4 regions of the Mesorhizobium sp. AR10 genome follow, and region 3 is predicted to be linked to each of the others. Evidence: riboswitches for the same ligand, from Rfam matches in the RefSeq annotation. Region 3 holds a riboswitch; each other region holds the start of a gene.
The links. Region 3 has a riboswitch for cobalamin ahead of LHFGNBLO_RS20255 (CbtB domain-containing protein). Riboswitches for the same ligand answer to the same signal wherever they lie in the genome.
Positions count from the first base shown of each region.

Region 1: another riboswitch for cobalamin. It lies ahead of LHFGNBLO_RS26615 (DUF1636 family protein); the one in region 3 lies ahead of LHFGNBLO_RS20255 (CbtB domain-containing protein).
Region 2: another riboswitch for cobalamin. It lies ahead of metE (5-methyltetrahydropteroyltriglutamate--homocysteine S-methyltransferase); the one in region 3 lies ahead of LHFGNBLO_RS20255 (CbtB domain-containing protein).
Region 4: another riboswitch for cobalamin. It lies ahead of LHFGNBLO_RS06615 (aromatic ring-hydroxylating oxygenase subunit alpha); the one in region 3 lies ahead of LHFGNBLO_RS20255 (CbtB domain-containing protein).

Region 1 covers NZ_CP080524.1:4,754,527-4,757,865, reverse strand. Annotated here, with positions in the region: gene LHFGNBLO_RS26620 (efflux RND transporter periplasmic adaptor subunit) at 1-976, opposite strand, end outside; cobalamin riboswitch at 1,387-1,594, shown strand; gene LHFGNBLO_RS26615 (DUF1636 family protein) at 1,618-2,079, shown strand; gene LHFGNBLO_RS26610 (ABC transporter ATP-binding protein) at 2,076-2,864, shown strand; gene LHFGNBLO_RS26605 (ABC transporter substrate-binding protein) at 2,897-3,339, shown strand, end outside.
Region 2 covers NZ_CP080523.1:574,935-578,273, forward strand. Annotated here, with positions in the region: partial or broken gene metE (5-methyltetrahydropteroyltriglutamate--homocysteine S-methyltransferase) at 1-1,507, opposite strand, end outside; cobalamin riboswitch at 1,601-1,800, opposite strand; partial or broken gene LHFGNBLO_RS02720 (adenosine kinase) at 2,204-3,190, opposite strand; partial or broken gene metK (methionine adenosyltransferase) at 3,270-3,339, opposite strand, start outside.
Region 3 covers NZ_CP080524.1:3,471,066-3,474,404, reverse strand. Annotated here, with positions in the region: gene cobO (cob(I)yrinic acid a,c-diamide adenosyltransferase) at 1-304, opposite strand, end outside; gene cobU (bifunctional adenosylcobinamide kinase/adenosylcobinamide-phosphate guanylyltransferase) at 306-803, opposite strand; gene LHFGNBLO_RS20260 (CbtA family protein) at 826-1,608, opposite strand; gene LHFGNBLO_RS20255 (CbtB domain-containing protein) at 1,624-1,803, opposite strand; cobalamin riboswitch at 1,840-2,036, opposite strand; gene LHFGNBLO_RS20250 (gamma-glutamylcyclotransferase) at 2,076-2,795, opposite strand; gene LHFGNBLO_RS20245 (aromatic ring-hydroxylating oxygenase subunit alpha) at 2,915-3,339, shown strand, end outside.
Region 4 covers NZ_CP080524.1:680,381-683,719, forward strand. Annotated here, with positions in the region: gene LHFGNBLO_RS06595 (ABC transporter ATP-binding protein) at 1-255, shown strand, start outside; gene LHFGNBLO_RS06600 (DUF680 domain-containing protein) at 343-579, opposite strand; gene LHFGNBLO_RS06605 (DUF680 domain-containing protein) at 642-848, opposite strand; gene LHFGNBLO_RS06610 (DUF680 domain-containing protein) at 922-1,131, opposite strand; cobalamin riboswitch at 1,641-1,842, shown strand; gene LHFGNBLO_RS06615 (aromatic ring-hydroxylating oxygenase subunit alpha) at 1,959-3,206, shown strand; gene LHFGNBLO_RS06620 (hybrid-cluster NAD(P)-dependent oxidoreductase) at 3,230-3,339, shown strand, end outside.

The sequences.
Region 1 (3,339 bases), 1.3 Mb from region 3:
AGGACGCGGCCACCACCCAGACGGCAGGCTTGCCGTCCTTGTCGAAAAGCGCGCTTCCCGGCAGGACCACGACAGGGGCGGTCATCGTGTTGACGCGGCCGGCGACGCTGCTGCCGAAGCGCATTTCGTCCGGCGCGCTGCGCAGCGCGACCTTGACCTGGAACGTGCGCGTCGCGGCGTCGGCCATCGGCGAGACCTCGCGAATGATGCCGATTGTCGCGATCGCTGGATTGCTCAGCAGGGAGACCTTGATTTCAAGGGGCTGCCTTGCATCCCCGCCATTGGAGAAGGCTGCTTCGGCGATGGCGAAGACGGCGTCGCGGGCAGCAGGGTCGGCGACCCGCACCACCATCTGCCCGGCATTGACGACCTGGCCGGCTTCAGCGCCGGTCGCCGTCACCACGCCGTCGAAATCGGCATGCAGCTCGGTATAGGCGAGCTGGTCCTTGGCCATTTCGAAGCCGATCCTTGCCGAGTCCAGCTTTGCTTCGGCCGAACGCAGGCTCTTCAGCGTCGCATCGTAGTTGGCCCGTGTCGCAAAGCCCTTGGCGAGAAGGGCTCCGATGCGGGCCTCGGCCGCACTTGCTTCGACGAGCACTGCCTGCGCGGCGGCGACGTCGGCCTCGGCGCTGCGCAGCCGGTTGCGATAGTCCTGGTCTTCGATGCGGGCGATCACCTCACCCTTGCGGACCGACTGGCCGACTTCTGCCATGCGCTGCACCAGCTTGCCGGACAGCCGGAACCCGAGGTCGCTTTCGCGCTGCGGCCGGACTTCGCCGATGGCGATGCGCTCATCGGCCTGCGGCGCAGGTTTCACTGCCATGGCCCTGACAAGCTTGGCTTCGGGCACGTCCGGTTCGACCGCCGCGGCCTCGCCCTTTGCGCCATACCAGACGACCGCTGCGGCGCAGGCAAGTGCAGCCACGGATGCGGCGACGAGACGATGCTTTCCTCGCCTGTGGTGGAAGAGTGTCATGTTGTCTCCATAACCAATGTTGCGGCCTGCGCCGGGGAAGGGCGTAGCAGCCGAAGATCCCGTTGGCTGGAGAAGAACCGGGCGCTTGATATGCGATTGCAAGGAGCGTTGTCCGTTCTCAGAGACCAGCACCCTTCCTCACCAGCACGATCTTATTGGACTCTCAGGCGCGTGAAATCCCGATCGGATTCTGAAAATTTTCCGATGCTTTTGGCGCCCGACCGCCAACGCGCCGGCCTGTCGACGCGCCTGGAAGTGGGCATCGAGGGAAATTGAAGCTGGAACATTGGCCGCTGGTGTTGACAGCATGCGACGGCACTTGATACGTTATGTTATTACATAATCATGTCGAAGCGAACCGAAGCCTGCAAGCTCGATCAAAAAATCATTGCGACGCAGTCGGGTGAAATCTAGGGTGGAAAAATGATGGTCCCCGAGTCGAAAGGCGAGGGGTGAAAAGGGAACACGGTGAGACCCGCTTCGGGTCGAGGCCGTGGCTGCCCCCGCAACTGTAAGCGGCGAGCAAAATCCGAAAAGCCACTGGCCGGCAAGGCTGGGAAGGCAGGATGGCGCAAAGACCCGCGAGCCAGGAGACCTGCCATCAGCATGAGTTGACCGGACGGGGTGTGCCGGGAGGAGACGTGGATTTCGGTCTTGTCGGCCGATTTGCCAGGGCATCCTTCCGTCGCCAGTTTTGGAAAGTGACGGAAAAGTTGGACGCCTCAAAGGCACTCCATCGCATCATTGTGTGCACGCTTTGCCGCGATCTCGTGACCGGGGTCAGGTCAGGCGAAGAGCTGTGCGCCGATTTGGCGGCCCGGCTCTCGGCGCCTGACGAGAGCGCTCCGGACTATGCGGTCGAAGCCATCGACTGCATGGCGGGCTGCGCGCGGCCGCTGACCGTCGCCTTCCAGGCGGATGGCAAAGCCTCCTATCTCTTCGGCTCCATCGACGCCGGGGTCGATGCCGCCGATCTCATCGAATTTGCGAAGCTCTACCGCTCGCTTGCTGACGGCTGGTGCAACTCCGGACAGCGTCCGGCTGGACTGGCGGGCAAGACACTGGCGCGCATCCCGGGCAATCCGTCGGGGAGCAAGCGATGACCGCGCGCCTTCTCGAAGCACGCGAACTGACTGTGACGGCGAATGGCCAGCACCTGGTCCATGCGGTCAGCCTTTCGGTGGCGGCGGGCGATCGCCTTGCCATCATCGGCCCCAATGGCGCCGGCAAGACGACGCTGCTGCGCATGCTGTCCGGCGCGCTGCAGCCAAGCACAGGCGAGGTGCGGTTTCTCGGCCGCCGCCTGGACAGGATTTCGACCGCCGAGCGCGCGCTGCACATCGCCGTCGTCGGCCAGACCGATCAGCCTGACCCGCGGCTTGCCGTGATCGACTATGTCGAGCTCGGCCGGGTCCCGCATGCCGGCCTGCGCCGCAGGCACGAGGACCGCGACATTGTCGTCGACGCGCTTCGCAGAACCGGCCTGCTGCCGCTGCTTGGCCGCACCGTCGGCTCGCTGTCCGGCGGCGAGCGCCAGCGCGCCCAGCTGGCGCGCGCCATCGCCCAGCAGCCGAGAATCCTGTTCCTCGACGAGCCGACCAACCATCTCGATCCGCGCGCCCGCAGCGAGCTTCTTGAACTGGTGGCCGGGTTCGGCATGACGGTGATTGCGGTGCTGCATGATCTGTCGCTGGTGGCGCCATTTGCCACCCGGGTCGCGGTGATGAGCCGGGCCCGCCTGCACGCGCTTGCCGCACCGAACGAGGCGCTGACCCAGCAGCTGATCCGCGAGATTTTCGGCGTCGACGTATTGCGGCTGCGCCATCCGACTGAAGACCGCGAACTCACGATCTTCGACATTCCAAACCGCACCTCGTCGCCATCCTGATCAATAACTCGTTCAACAAAGGAGCACCGCCCGTGAAACGCCTCGCCCTGTCTCTTGCCTTCTCATTGCTGGCTTCGACCGCCTTCGCCTTCCCGGTCACCGTCGACAGTTGCGGCACGCCGCTGACCTTCGATGCGGCGCCAAAGCGCGCCGTCATCCACGATTTGAACATGGCCGAGATGGCCTTTGCGCTGAAGCTGCAGCCGTCGATCGTCGGTCTGACCGGCATCACCGGCTGGTACAAGGTCGGTCCCGAATTCAAGGCCGAGCAGGGCTCCATCCCGGAACTGGCGCCAAAGTACCCGACGCTCGAAAACCTCGTCGCGGTAGAGCCCGATTTCTTCTTCGCCGGCTGGTACTACGGCATGAAGCCCGGCGGCGAGGTGACACCCGACACGCTGGCCCCGCACGGCATCAAGACGCTGGTACTGACGGAAAGCTGCGTCCATCTCGACAAGGACCGCCCCGCCGCCTC
Region 2 (3,339 bases), on a different replicon from region 3:
GTGCACCAGCACGTCCAGGCCGATCTCCTCCTGCCAACGGATAGCAGCCTCGGTCTCCTTCTTCAGGAAGGTCTCGTAATCGACATAGCTCAGCAAGCCCTTCGCATGAGCGGAGCGCGCCTTGCGCACCTCCGGCGTCTGCGGGAAGGACCCGATGGTCGTCGTTGGGAATGGCGGCAGGCCGAGCGTGCCAGCCTGGACTCTGGAACGCTGGGCAAATGCGCTCTTTCGTTGCTTCATGGCGTCGTCGATGCTGATGATCCGTCCCTCAACGAGCGGATCATGGACCTTTGTGGACGTTGCGCGCGCGGCGGCCGCCTCGGCAGAAGCTTTCAATGCGCCTGCTGCGGCCTCCCTGCCTTCCGACAAGGCCTGGGCCAGCACGACCAGCTCATCGATCTTCTGGGCCGCGAATGCCAGCCAGGATCTGACGTCCACATCGAGCGCGGTCTCCATCCGCAGGTCGATCGGCACATGAAGCATCGAGCAGGAAGGCGCGATCTCGACACGGTCCAGGGGCCAGCCTGCGACGATCGGCTTGATGCGGTCGAGAATCGCAGGCAGGTTCGCGCGCCAGACGTTGCGGCCGTCGATCAAGCCAAGCGAGAGCACCAGATCCTTCGGTGTGAGCCGACCTACCGTCTCCAACTGCTCGGGAGCGCGCACGAGATCGAGATGCAGGCCCGCCACGGGCAGAGAAATCGCGGTCTCGAGGTTGTCTCCCAGCGGTCCGAAATAGGTAGCCAGCATGATCTTCAACTCGGGCGCGGCTTTCGACAGCTGGCCGTAGGCGAACTCGAACGCAGCTCGTTCGTTCGGGTTAAGATCGAGCACAAGCGCTGGCTCATCAATCTGCACCCAGTCGGCTCCCGAGAGCTTTAGCCTGCGCAGGAGTTGCTCGTATACAGGCAGCAGCCGCGGCAGGAGCGCTATCGGATTGAAACCTTCGGCAGGTGATTTTGCCAGCTTGAGGAAGGTGACCGGTCCAAGGATGACTGGGCGTGTGTGAATATCGAGGGCTTTGGCTTCGAGGAAGTGGTCGACCGGTTTCGCAGACAAGAGGGCGAAGGTCTGATCGTCGGTCAGCTCCGGCACCATGAAGTGATAGTTAGTGTCGAACCATTTGGTCATTTCCATCGCGGTTAAGCGGTGCCCCTGAGCCGCATGCTCGTGGCCGGCATGTCCACAACCCGCGGTCTTTCGCGAAGTAGATGTCGAGTGGGACCTCGCCGCCCTTCCAACCGTAGCGGGATGGCACGGCACCGACCATGGCCGCGGTGTCGAGCACATGGTCGTAGAGTGAGAAGTCGTTCGACGGGATTTTTGATACGCCGCGATCTTGCTGCTCCCTCCAACTGGCGGCACGGAGGGCCTTCGCCGTCGTCAGAAGGTCGGCAGCGGAAGATTTTCCGGACCAGTAGCTTTCAAGCGCGAATTTCAGTTCTCGCCTGCGACCGATACGCGGCATACCGAGCGTTGCTACAGGAATCTGCTGAGTGATGGTCATGTCATACCCCGATGGTCGGGCGTGGGGACAAGGAAGGCGCTAGCAGGCCGGCACGAACGCCGGGCTGACCGCGACCATCGAGACACCCCGCCCGTGGACGTTGCTCGCCGTGGCAGGTCTCCTGGCTCGCGGGTCATAACCTCTTCCCGTCTTCCCGAGGCTTTTTGCCTCAGTGACATTGGGCGGTGGGCTCGCCGCTAACAGTTGCGGGGGCAGCGCCGGCATCGCACCGGCTTCCCTCTTAGCTCCGCTGCGGCAGTGCCGTACGGAGAACCACGACACGCAGATAATCACAGTAGTCTACTCTCTTGTCAATACCGCATAAAGAAATGTTTATGTGGTTATGTGATTGCGTCTTTGACTTGTGGGCAATGTTGCCCAAAATCGCTTGGATCGTTATCGTCAGCTGTTGCCTTCCAGGCGCTCCCCGGCAGGCGTGGATGCCGATAAGGGGCCGGCAAATCAGCCAATCACATGATCCCGGCTCTTGAGCGACTTGCGGCAGGCGTCGGCGTCGTGATGATCAAGATCCTGGACTGCTACCGGCAGGTGTCGTCAAAGTTCTGAATTTCGGCAACTTGAAACACAGCGGAAAACCGGCGGATGCGCGTGCGACATTTTGATTTATCCGCCCTCGCCTGGACCGCCTGCATAAGGGGGAGGTGAGCAGCTACTCCTCGAGATGTCCGCCTGACGCAACCCCGCCTGTTCAGCCTCGCGGCGCAGGTTCTGGCGCGGGCGCGGGCCGATCTGCTGGATCACCAATCCAGCCGCCAGTGAGCCAAGGTCGCCGCAGGTCTTGAGGTCGCGGCCTTGCGTGTAGCCATGCAGGAAACCGGCGGCATAGAGGTCGCCGGCGCCTGTCGTGTCGACCAGTTCCCTGATCGCGGTCGCCTGGATAACCACGGTCTCGTCGCCGCGCACGATGACCGAGCCTTTTTCCGAGCGGGTCACGGCGGCAATCCGGCAATCCTTGCGGATCTGCGCCAGCGCCTCGTCGAACGACGATGTCTGGTAGAGCGACTTGATCTCGTGGCTGTTGGCGAAAACGATGTCGACGGTGCCGGAGCGCATCAGGTCGAGGAACTCGTCGCGGTAGCGGTCGACGCAGAACGAATCCGAAAGTGTCATGGACACTTCGCGGCCGGCCGCGTGCGCCAGTTTCGCCGTCTGCCGGATCGCTTCCTTGGCGCGCGGCGGGTCCCACAGATAGCCCTCGAAATAGGTGACCTTGGCGCCAGAGGCCTTGTCGGCCTCGACATCCTCCGGCCCGAGCTCGACGCAGGCGCCGAGATAGGTGTTCATCGAGCGTTCGCCGTCGGGGGTGACGAAGATCATCGAGCGCGCCGTCGGCGGCTCGCCCTTGAGCGGCCTGGTGTCGAAGGCGACGCCCTGCGCATGGATGTCGTGCGCGTAGATATCGCCCAGCGCATCGTTCGAAACCTTGCCGAAGAAGGCGGCGCGGCCGCCGAAGGAGGCGACGCCGGCCGCCGTGTTGCCGGCGCTGCCGCCGGACGCCTCGATCGCCGGGCCCATGCGGCTGTAGAGCAATTCGGCGCGCCGGGTGTCGATGAGGTTCATCGCGCCCTTGATGATGCCGTTGGTCTCGAGGAATTCCTCGTCGCACTGGGCGATGATGTCGACAATGGCATTGCCGATGCAAAGCACGTCATAATCCGGCATCAATGTCTCCGCTCAACGGTCCGCTTGGAATGGACTTTCCGCATGGCGATCGATCCGGCGTCGGCCCTTGCGCGCCGGCGAGTCCCGCCTCGCGCCGCAAGTCGTCCGCTCTGTCCGTCCTCTCCCAGGTGAACTCAGGTTCTTCGCGG
Region 3 (3,339 bases):
ACCCCTCGCCCATAGTGTGCCAGACGACGCGGTCACCGAAAGCGGCAAAGGCGTCCTTCTCGCCCGTATGCCATTTGCCCTTGATGAACTGCACGACGCCGATGCGCTTGCCATAGCCGAGCATTCTCAGCGCCAGGCCGAAGGCGGCGGTGGTCTTGCCCTTGCCGGGCCCGGTGTTGACGATCAGCAGCCCCTTCTCAACCGTCTTGGCCGCCACCTCGGCGTCCTGCACCGCCTTGCGCTTGGCCATCTTGGCGCGGTGGCGTTCTTCGTCCTTGCCGTCGATGTGTTTGCTGTCAGCCATGTCACTTCACCTTGAGCGGCAGCCCCGCTACCATCAGCAGCACTGTATCGGCTATTGCCGCGACCTGCTGGTTGAGCCGGCCGGCAACATCGCGAAAGCGTCTTGCCAGCGCATTGTCGGGCACGATGCCCTGGCCGACTTCGTTGGAAACCACGAACCACGGTCCACGCGGTCGCGACAGCACATCTGCCAGCCTCAGGCATTCGGACTCAAGATCATGATCGGCCAGCATATGGTTGGTCAGCCACAGCGTCAGGCAGTCGACGAGGACAGGTCTGCCCTCAGGCAGCGCCGCGATCTCGCCCGCAAGATCGAGTGGCGCATCGACGGTCGTCCAGCCCTCGCCGCGCCGCGCCCGATGCAGCGCGATGCGCTGGCGCATCTCGTCGTCATAGGCTTCAGCGGTCGCGATATAGGTCCACGGCGCAGCACCGGCTGTCACCAGTTTTTCGGCGTGCGCGCTCTTGCCGGAGCGCGCACCGCCGATGATGAAGGTCAATCCCCCGCGAAGGGCAGCGCGATCAGGCAAAGCTGTTGCGCAGGCTGGTCGCCGTGCCGGTAAAGCGTCCGCGCACCACGCCGACGACCGCGCCGAGTACCAGCCAGAACAACAGATTGGTCACCGTCACCGCCACCACGAACTGATGGTGCAGGCCTTCCGGAATCGGTGTCTCGAAACTATCGGGCTGCGGCGCGCCGACGATATGCGGCGCCACGATCAACGCCACCGCCAGGATCGCCAGCGGCAGCGATTTGCGGAAGGCGATCAGGCCAAGACCTGCCGCGGTCGCCACCACCGTTGCCGTCCACCAGATCTGGCGCTGGGTGAGGTCGGCCGCCGGCATTGCCGGCAGTTCGGGCGGCAGGCCAAGGCCCGGTGCCAGCGTGAACACGGCAAAGCCGGCCAGGCCCCAGAACACGCCCTGGCGCCAGGTGCCAATGCCGCCGGCGAACTCGGAAACCGCGACCAGGATCAGCGCGAAGCCGATGCCGGTGACGATGTTGGCGGCGACACTGAAGGCGAAGCGCTCGAAGCCGTCGGCCGGCGCCCAGCCTTCCTCCTCCGCCGGTGCGGCCGCCTCGGCCGGCGCCGGTGCGGCGGTGCTCATGGCATTGGTGTCGGTGGCGTTGGCGGCTGGTGCCGCTGGCGCGGCGGCGTGCTCATGGCCGCCGCCGGCCTGTTCGTAGACTTCCGCCTTGAGAATGAGCGGCACGGTGGCATAGGCCTGCAGGCAGGCGAGAACGACGCCAGCCACAAGCCCGGCGATCGCCGCGATGAACACGACGTTGCGAAACAGGTTCATGATGTCAGATCCTCGTCAGTGGCAGGGGAATGCCATCGAATGGCGATAGTCGTGGGCGGCATTGTGAACCGCTTCGATATGCGAGAAGCCAACACCCCCGACGACGAAGATGCCGAGAAATGCAGCGAGTGCGAGCTGCATGAAGCGCGACTGCGAGGAAGCTGAAGCGCCGAGAGAGATGGAAGCGGTATTCATATCTTGTCCTTTCGCCCTCCACCCGAGGGCACAGAAATCACTGTCCCTGTCGCCGGCAGGTCTCCTGGCTCGCGGATCAGCGCCCTTCCCCACCTTCCCGAAGAAAATCTTCAGTGGCATATGGAGAGGACTACCGCACACAGTTGCGGGGGCAGCCACGGCATTGGGCAACAAGTCAGCCCGCACCGCATTCCCTCTTAGGTCCCAACGGAACCGACGACAGTCGCGACTATAGGCAGAATTGTCGCATCCGGCAAACCAAAATCCGCCCATTACCAGCGTGAATGCGCCACTCTGCCTGAGGCCTCAGACACCGCGATCCGCTCGGCAACAAGCCGCTGCAGCCGCCACAGATGGCGGTCGTGAATGCCGCGCTCCTCCAGGTTTTTCACCGTATTGTAGAGGTAGTCGGCGCCCGATCCCCAATGCCCGCAGGACACGGCCAGTCTTTCCACGACCTCATGGTCGTCGAGCGGGCCGGCATAGGTAGTGCCGTTGCGGTTGATGACGAAAGCCAGCGCCCGCAACGGCCCGCAGTTACTCGCCAGCCTCAGCAGGCGGGGATGGTAGCTTGTCGGCTTCAGCGTCACTTCGCGCCGCAAAAGCTTGCCTAGCTGCTGCCGCCGGTCACCGTCGGCCAGCCGAAAGGCCACGCCCTTGCACTGCCCGCCACGATCGAGAGCCATCATCAGGCCGGGGCACTCCTTGGTGCCGCGCCAGCGCGTCATGTTCATGCAAAAGGATCGGTGCCAGCCGCGCGCGACAGCGACACGTTCCTCGACATGGTCGATTTCAGGTTTCCAGATCAGCGAGCCGTAGCCGAACAGCCATAGCGGCTCGGTGGCGGGGAGTGCAGCCTGCAGCTCGTCCAGCATTGCGTCATAGTCACCATCGTCCAGATGCGCCGCATCCGGGTCAGGCCCGGCATCTTCAACTTCGCGCCAGCAGCGCGCGACCAATTCCGGCGTAAGCGACATCTGTCGTGCGGCCACGTTCCCAAATCCCGTTTCTGCCGCATGATTATGCGCCGCGCCCGAAACCGGCAATGCCGGGGGGTTGATTGACAAACGATTTGCCGGGGTGTCGGCTGGCACATCGGAGGAAGCCTGTCATGCAACCCAGCCCGAGCGAGCACGATCCCTATAACGGCCTGACCAGAGCCGAACCGACGCTGCCATCATCGGCCTATTGGGATATCGCGGCCCATCAGCGGGATCTCGACGCCATCTGGTACAAAAGCTGGCTGCTGGTCTGCCGCGAGGCCGATCTCGCGCAACCGCTGGCTTTCAAGACATTCCGCATCGGCACGCAGGAAATCGTCGTGCTGCGCGACGACACCGGCGAATTGCGCGCCTTCCATAACACCTGCCGGCATCGCGGCTCGCAGCTTTGCCAGGAGAGCGAGGGCCGGCTGAAGGCGCGGCTCATCACCTGCCCCTATCACGCCTGGTCCTATTCGCTGCGCGGCGATCTCGTGCGCGTGCCGTCGAAGTCGCTGCCGGAAGGTTTCGACAAGGCCGATCACCCGCTCTACCG
Region 4 (3,339 bases), 2.8 Mb from region 3:
GATCTGGTGATCGCCACCGGCGCGGACTACCTCTTCGAGGGCAAGGTGGACTATGTCGAGCAGCTCGGCGAGGTTCAGCTCATCTATATCGACATCGGCCGTGCCGACCTGCCGCTGGTGACCAAGCTGCCCGGCAATGTCGAGGTCAAGCGTGGCACGACGCTGCGGCTGAGCGCGGATGCCGGAGACCTCCATATCTTCGATGCCGACGGACATTCCTTCGCACTCCACAATGCGGAAGCAAAAGCGGCCTGAGGCCGTCCGGTTCGGATCACATCCGGATCAAAAAAAGAGCGGCGGGCCGGGCCCGCCGCTCTTTTTTCTGGATGTCGACTTCGGCTGTTAGTGGCCGAAGAGGTTCCGGTCGCTGCCCTGCGGAGCGGACTTCTGGACGTCGTCCGACGAGTTGAGCAGCTTGTAGACCGGCGAGCCGGTGTCGCGCACCGAAGACGTCTGCGTGTTGTCGACGTTTACGGTCGCCTGCTTGTTGATGTCGGTCCCGCCAACATTGTCGTTGCGGGCATAGGCGCTGCCGGCGGCAATCAAAAGGGCGGCGGCAGTAAGAGCAATCTTCTTCATTTCAAGTCTCCTGAATTTTCCAGCACAGTGGCGGGCAATCCCGCCGCTGTGCCGGGATCGGCTTAGTTATTGCCGAAGAGGTTACGGTCGCTGCCCTGAACGATGGGCTGCTTGTCAGTCTGAGCCGATTTCTGAACGGAAGCCGTGTACGAGCTGTCGACAGCCGGGGCGGCCTGGTTGGCGCCGTTGGAGCCATAGTTGTCGCTACCGGCAAAGGCGCTGCCGGTGATGGCCAGAACGGCGGCGGCAGCAAGAACAATATTCTTCATTTTAAGTACTCCTTTGATTTCTGAATTCCGCCAAGGCGGCGGGACAAACCCGCCGTCCGTTGGAGATCGGCTGTTAGTTGTTGCCGAAGAGGTTACGGTCGCTGCCCTGAACGACGGGCTGCTTGTCAGCGTGCGCCGACTTCTGAATGGAAGCCGTGTACGAGCTGTCAACCGTGGTGGCTGGCTGGTTGGCACCGTTGGACCCATAATGGTCACTGCCACCAGCAAAGGCGCTGCCGGTGATGGCCAGAACGGCGACGGCAGTAAGAGCGATCTTTTTCATTTTTAGTACTCCAGTATCTTAGTTCGTCAGTCCGTCTAGCGGCGTGTCTTGGAAGGAAATCGCGTCGTTCGGACAGCCCCGATGTGGGAGGGGCCAGCGCCGGTTTCCAATCACGAACTTGTTCCGCGTGGACCAAGACTCTGCACCTTGAAATTGTGCCAAAGCCTCCTACACCTTCTGTTTTAATAAATGATATCAAACGGTTATACTATTCGACCCATGGCCCAGCTGACGAATTTGCAAACCAGCGTTCACACCGTCCTGCACGCTCTGTCAACAGAAACGAACCGTTCGGTTCGATTTTAGAAGCAGCTAATAGTCACTTTTCGAAACTGCTACCATTTTTTAACCCTGTCGCAGGTCGAATCCGATCCGCGAAGCGACGGGCTATAGCCGGCGAAAGCGGAGGGCCTCCGCCGCGAAACCTTGGCCGGTGCGTTTTCAGATATGGTGTCGCGCCGCATGGATGCGATGTCGCTTTCGTGCCGATGGCGCGCCCGCTGTCGTGATTAGATGATGTCATCTCAGGTGCCACTTCGTGACGACGGGCGGAGAATTGGGAAGCCGGTCAGATTCCGGCGCTGCCCCCGCAACGGTGGTGGAGTTCAAGTCGCAACGGGAGACCACTGGGCCGCAAGCCTGGGAAGGTGTCGCGATCGTCCGCAAGGACACTCCAGAGCCCGGAAACCAGCCCGAGGTGATTGAACTCGACTGATCGCGGTGGGCGGTCAAGAGGTGGATGGTGCATGCCCGGCCTTATCGCCGGACTGCGACCGGTCTTTCCTCCATCACCACCAAGTTCAGTCCTTGAAAGATGAGGACAGGACATGGATGTGCGCACTGACATGCTGAGGCTTTTGCACAGCCGCAGGGAAGGCTATTCGCTCGAGCAGCCCTTCTACACCGATCGCGACTACTTCAAGCTCGACATGGAGCTGATCTGGTATCGCGACTGGCTGTTCATCGGCCATGATTGCGAATTGCCGAAGCCTGGCAGCTACATCACCGCCCAGATCGGCGATTATCCAGTGGTGCTGGTGCGCGACCAGCAAGGCAAGATCAACGCCTTCCACAATTCCTGCCGCCACCGCGGCAGCCGCGTTTGCAACAGTGAGAAGGGCACGGCGGCGAAGCTGGTCTGCCCTTACCATCAGTGGACCTACGAACTGGACGGCCGGCTGTTGTTCGCACGGCAGATGGCGGACGGGTTCGACAGGAGCCAGTTCAGCCTGAAGCCGGTGGCTTGCGAAAGCGTCGGCGGCTACATCTTCATCTGCCTGGCCAAGGAGCCGGCGGACTTCGCGCCGATGCGCACCATGATCGAGCCTTATTTGTTGCCGCACCGGCTGCGCGAGGCAAAGGTCGCCTTCGAATCGACCATCGTCGAGAAGGGCAATTGGAAGCTCGTCTGGGAGAACAACCGCGAGTGCTACCATTGTGCCGGCAACCATCCGGAGCTCTGCAAGACATTCCCGGAAGCGCCGACCGTGACCGGCGTCAATGGCGCCGACAGCGACCCGGAAATGCTGGCGCATTGGGCGAAATGCGAGGCGGCGGGCTTGCCGAGCAAATTCCGTATCGATCCCGCCGGACAGTTTCGCGCCACCCGCGCGCCGCTACTGCGCGATGCCGTCAGCTACACGATGACGGGAAAGCGCGCCGTGAAGAGAAACCTTTCCGACAGCGTTGCCACCGACCGCATCGGCTCGCTGCTGCTCTATCACTATCCGACGACCTGGAACCACATCCTCGGCGATCATGCCGTCACCTTCCGGGTGCTGCCGATCAGCGCCACTGAAACGGCAGTGACGACGAAATGGCTCATCCACAAGGATGCGGTCGAAGGCGTCGACTACGACCTTGCCGAACTCACCCATGTCTGGACCGAGACCAACGATCAGGACCGCCGCATCGTCGAGGAGAACGCCTTCGGTATCCTGTCGCCGGCCTATGAACCCGGCCCCTATTCGGAGCTGCATGAGGGCGGTGTCATCCAGTTCGTAGACTGGTATGCCCGCTTCATCGAGCCGCGCCTTGCCGAAGGCGGCCGGCCCGCACTGCGTAGCGTCGCCTGAGAAAGGGTAAAGGGATGAATGCGATGACGGATCTCGGGCTCTACCGCCATCTCGACGAGATGGCGCCTTGGAACGACAGGCTCCAGGTGCTGGAAGTGATCGGCGTCAGCGATGAGGCGCCGGAGGTGAAGAC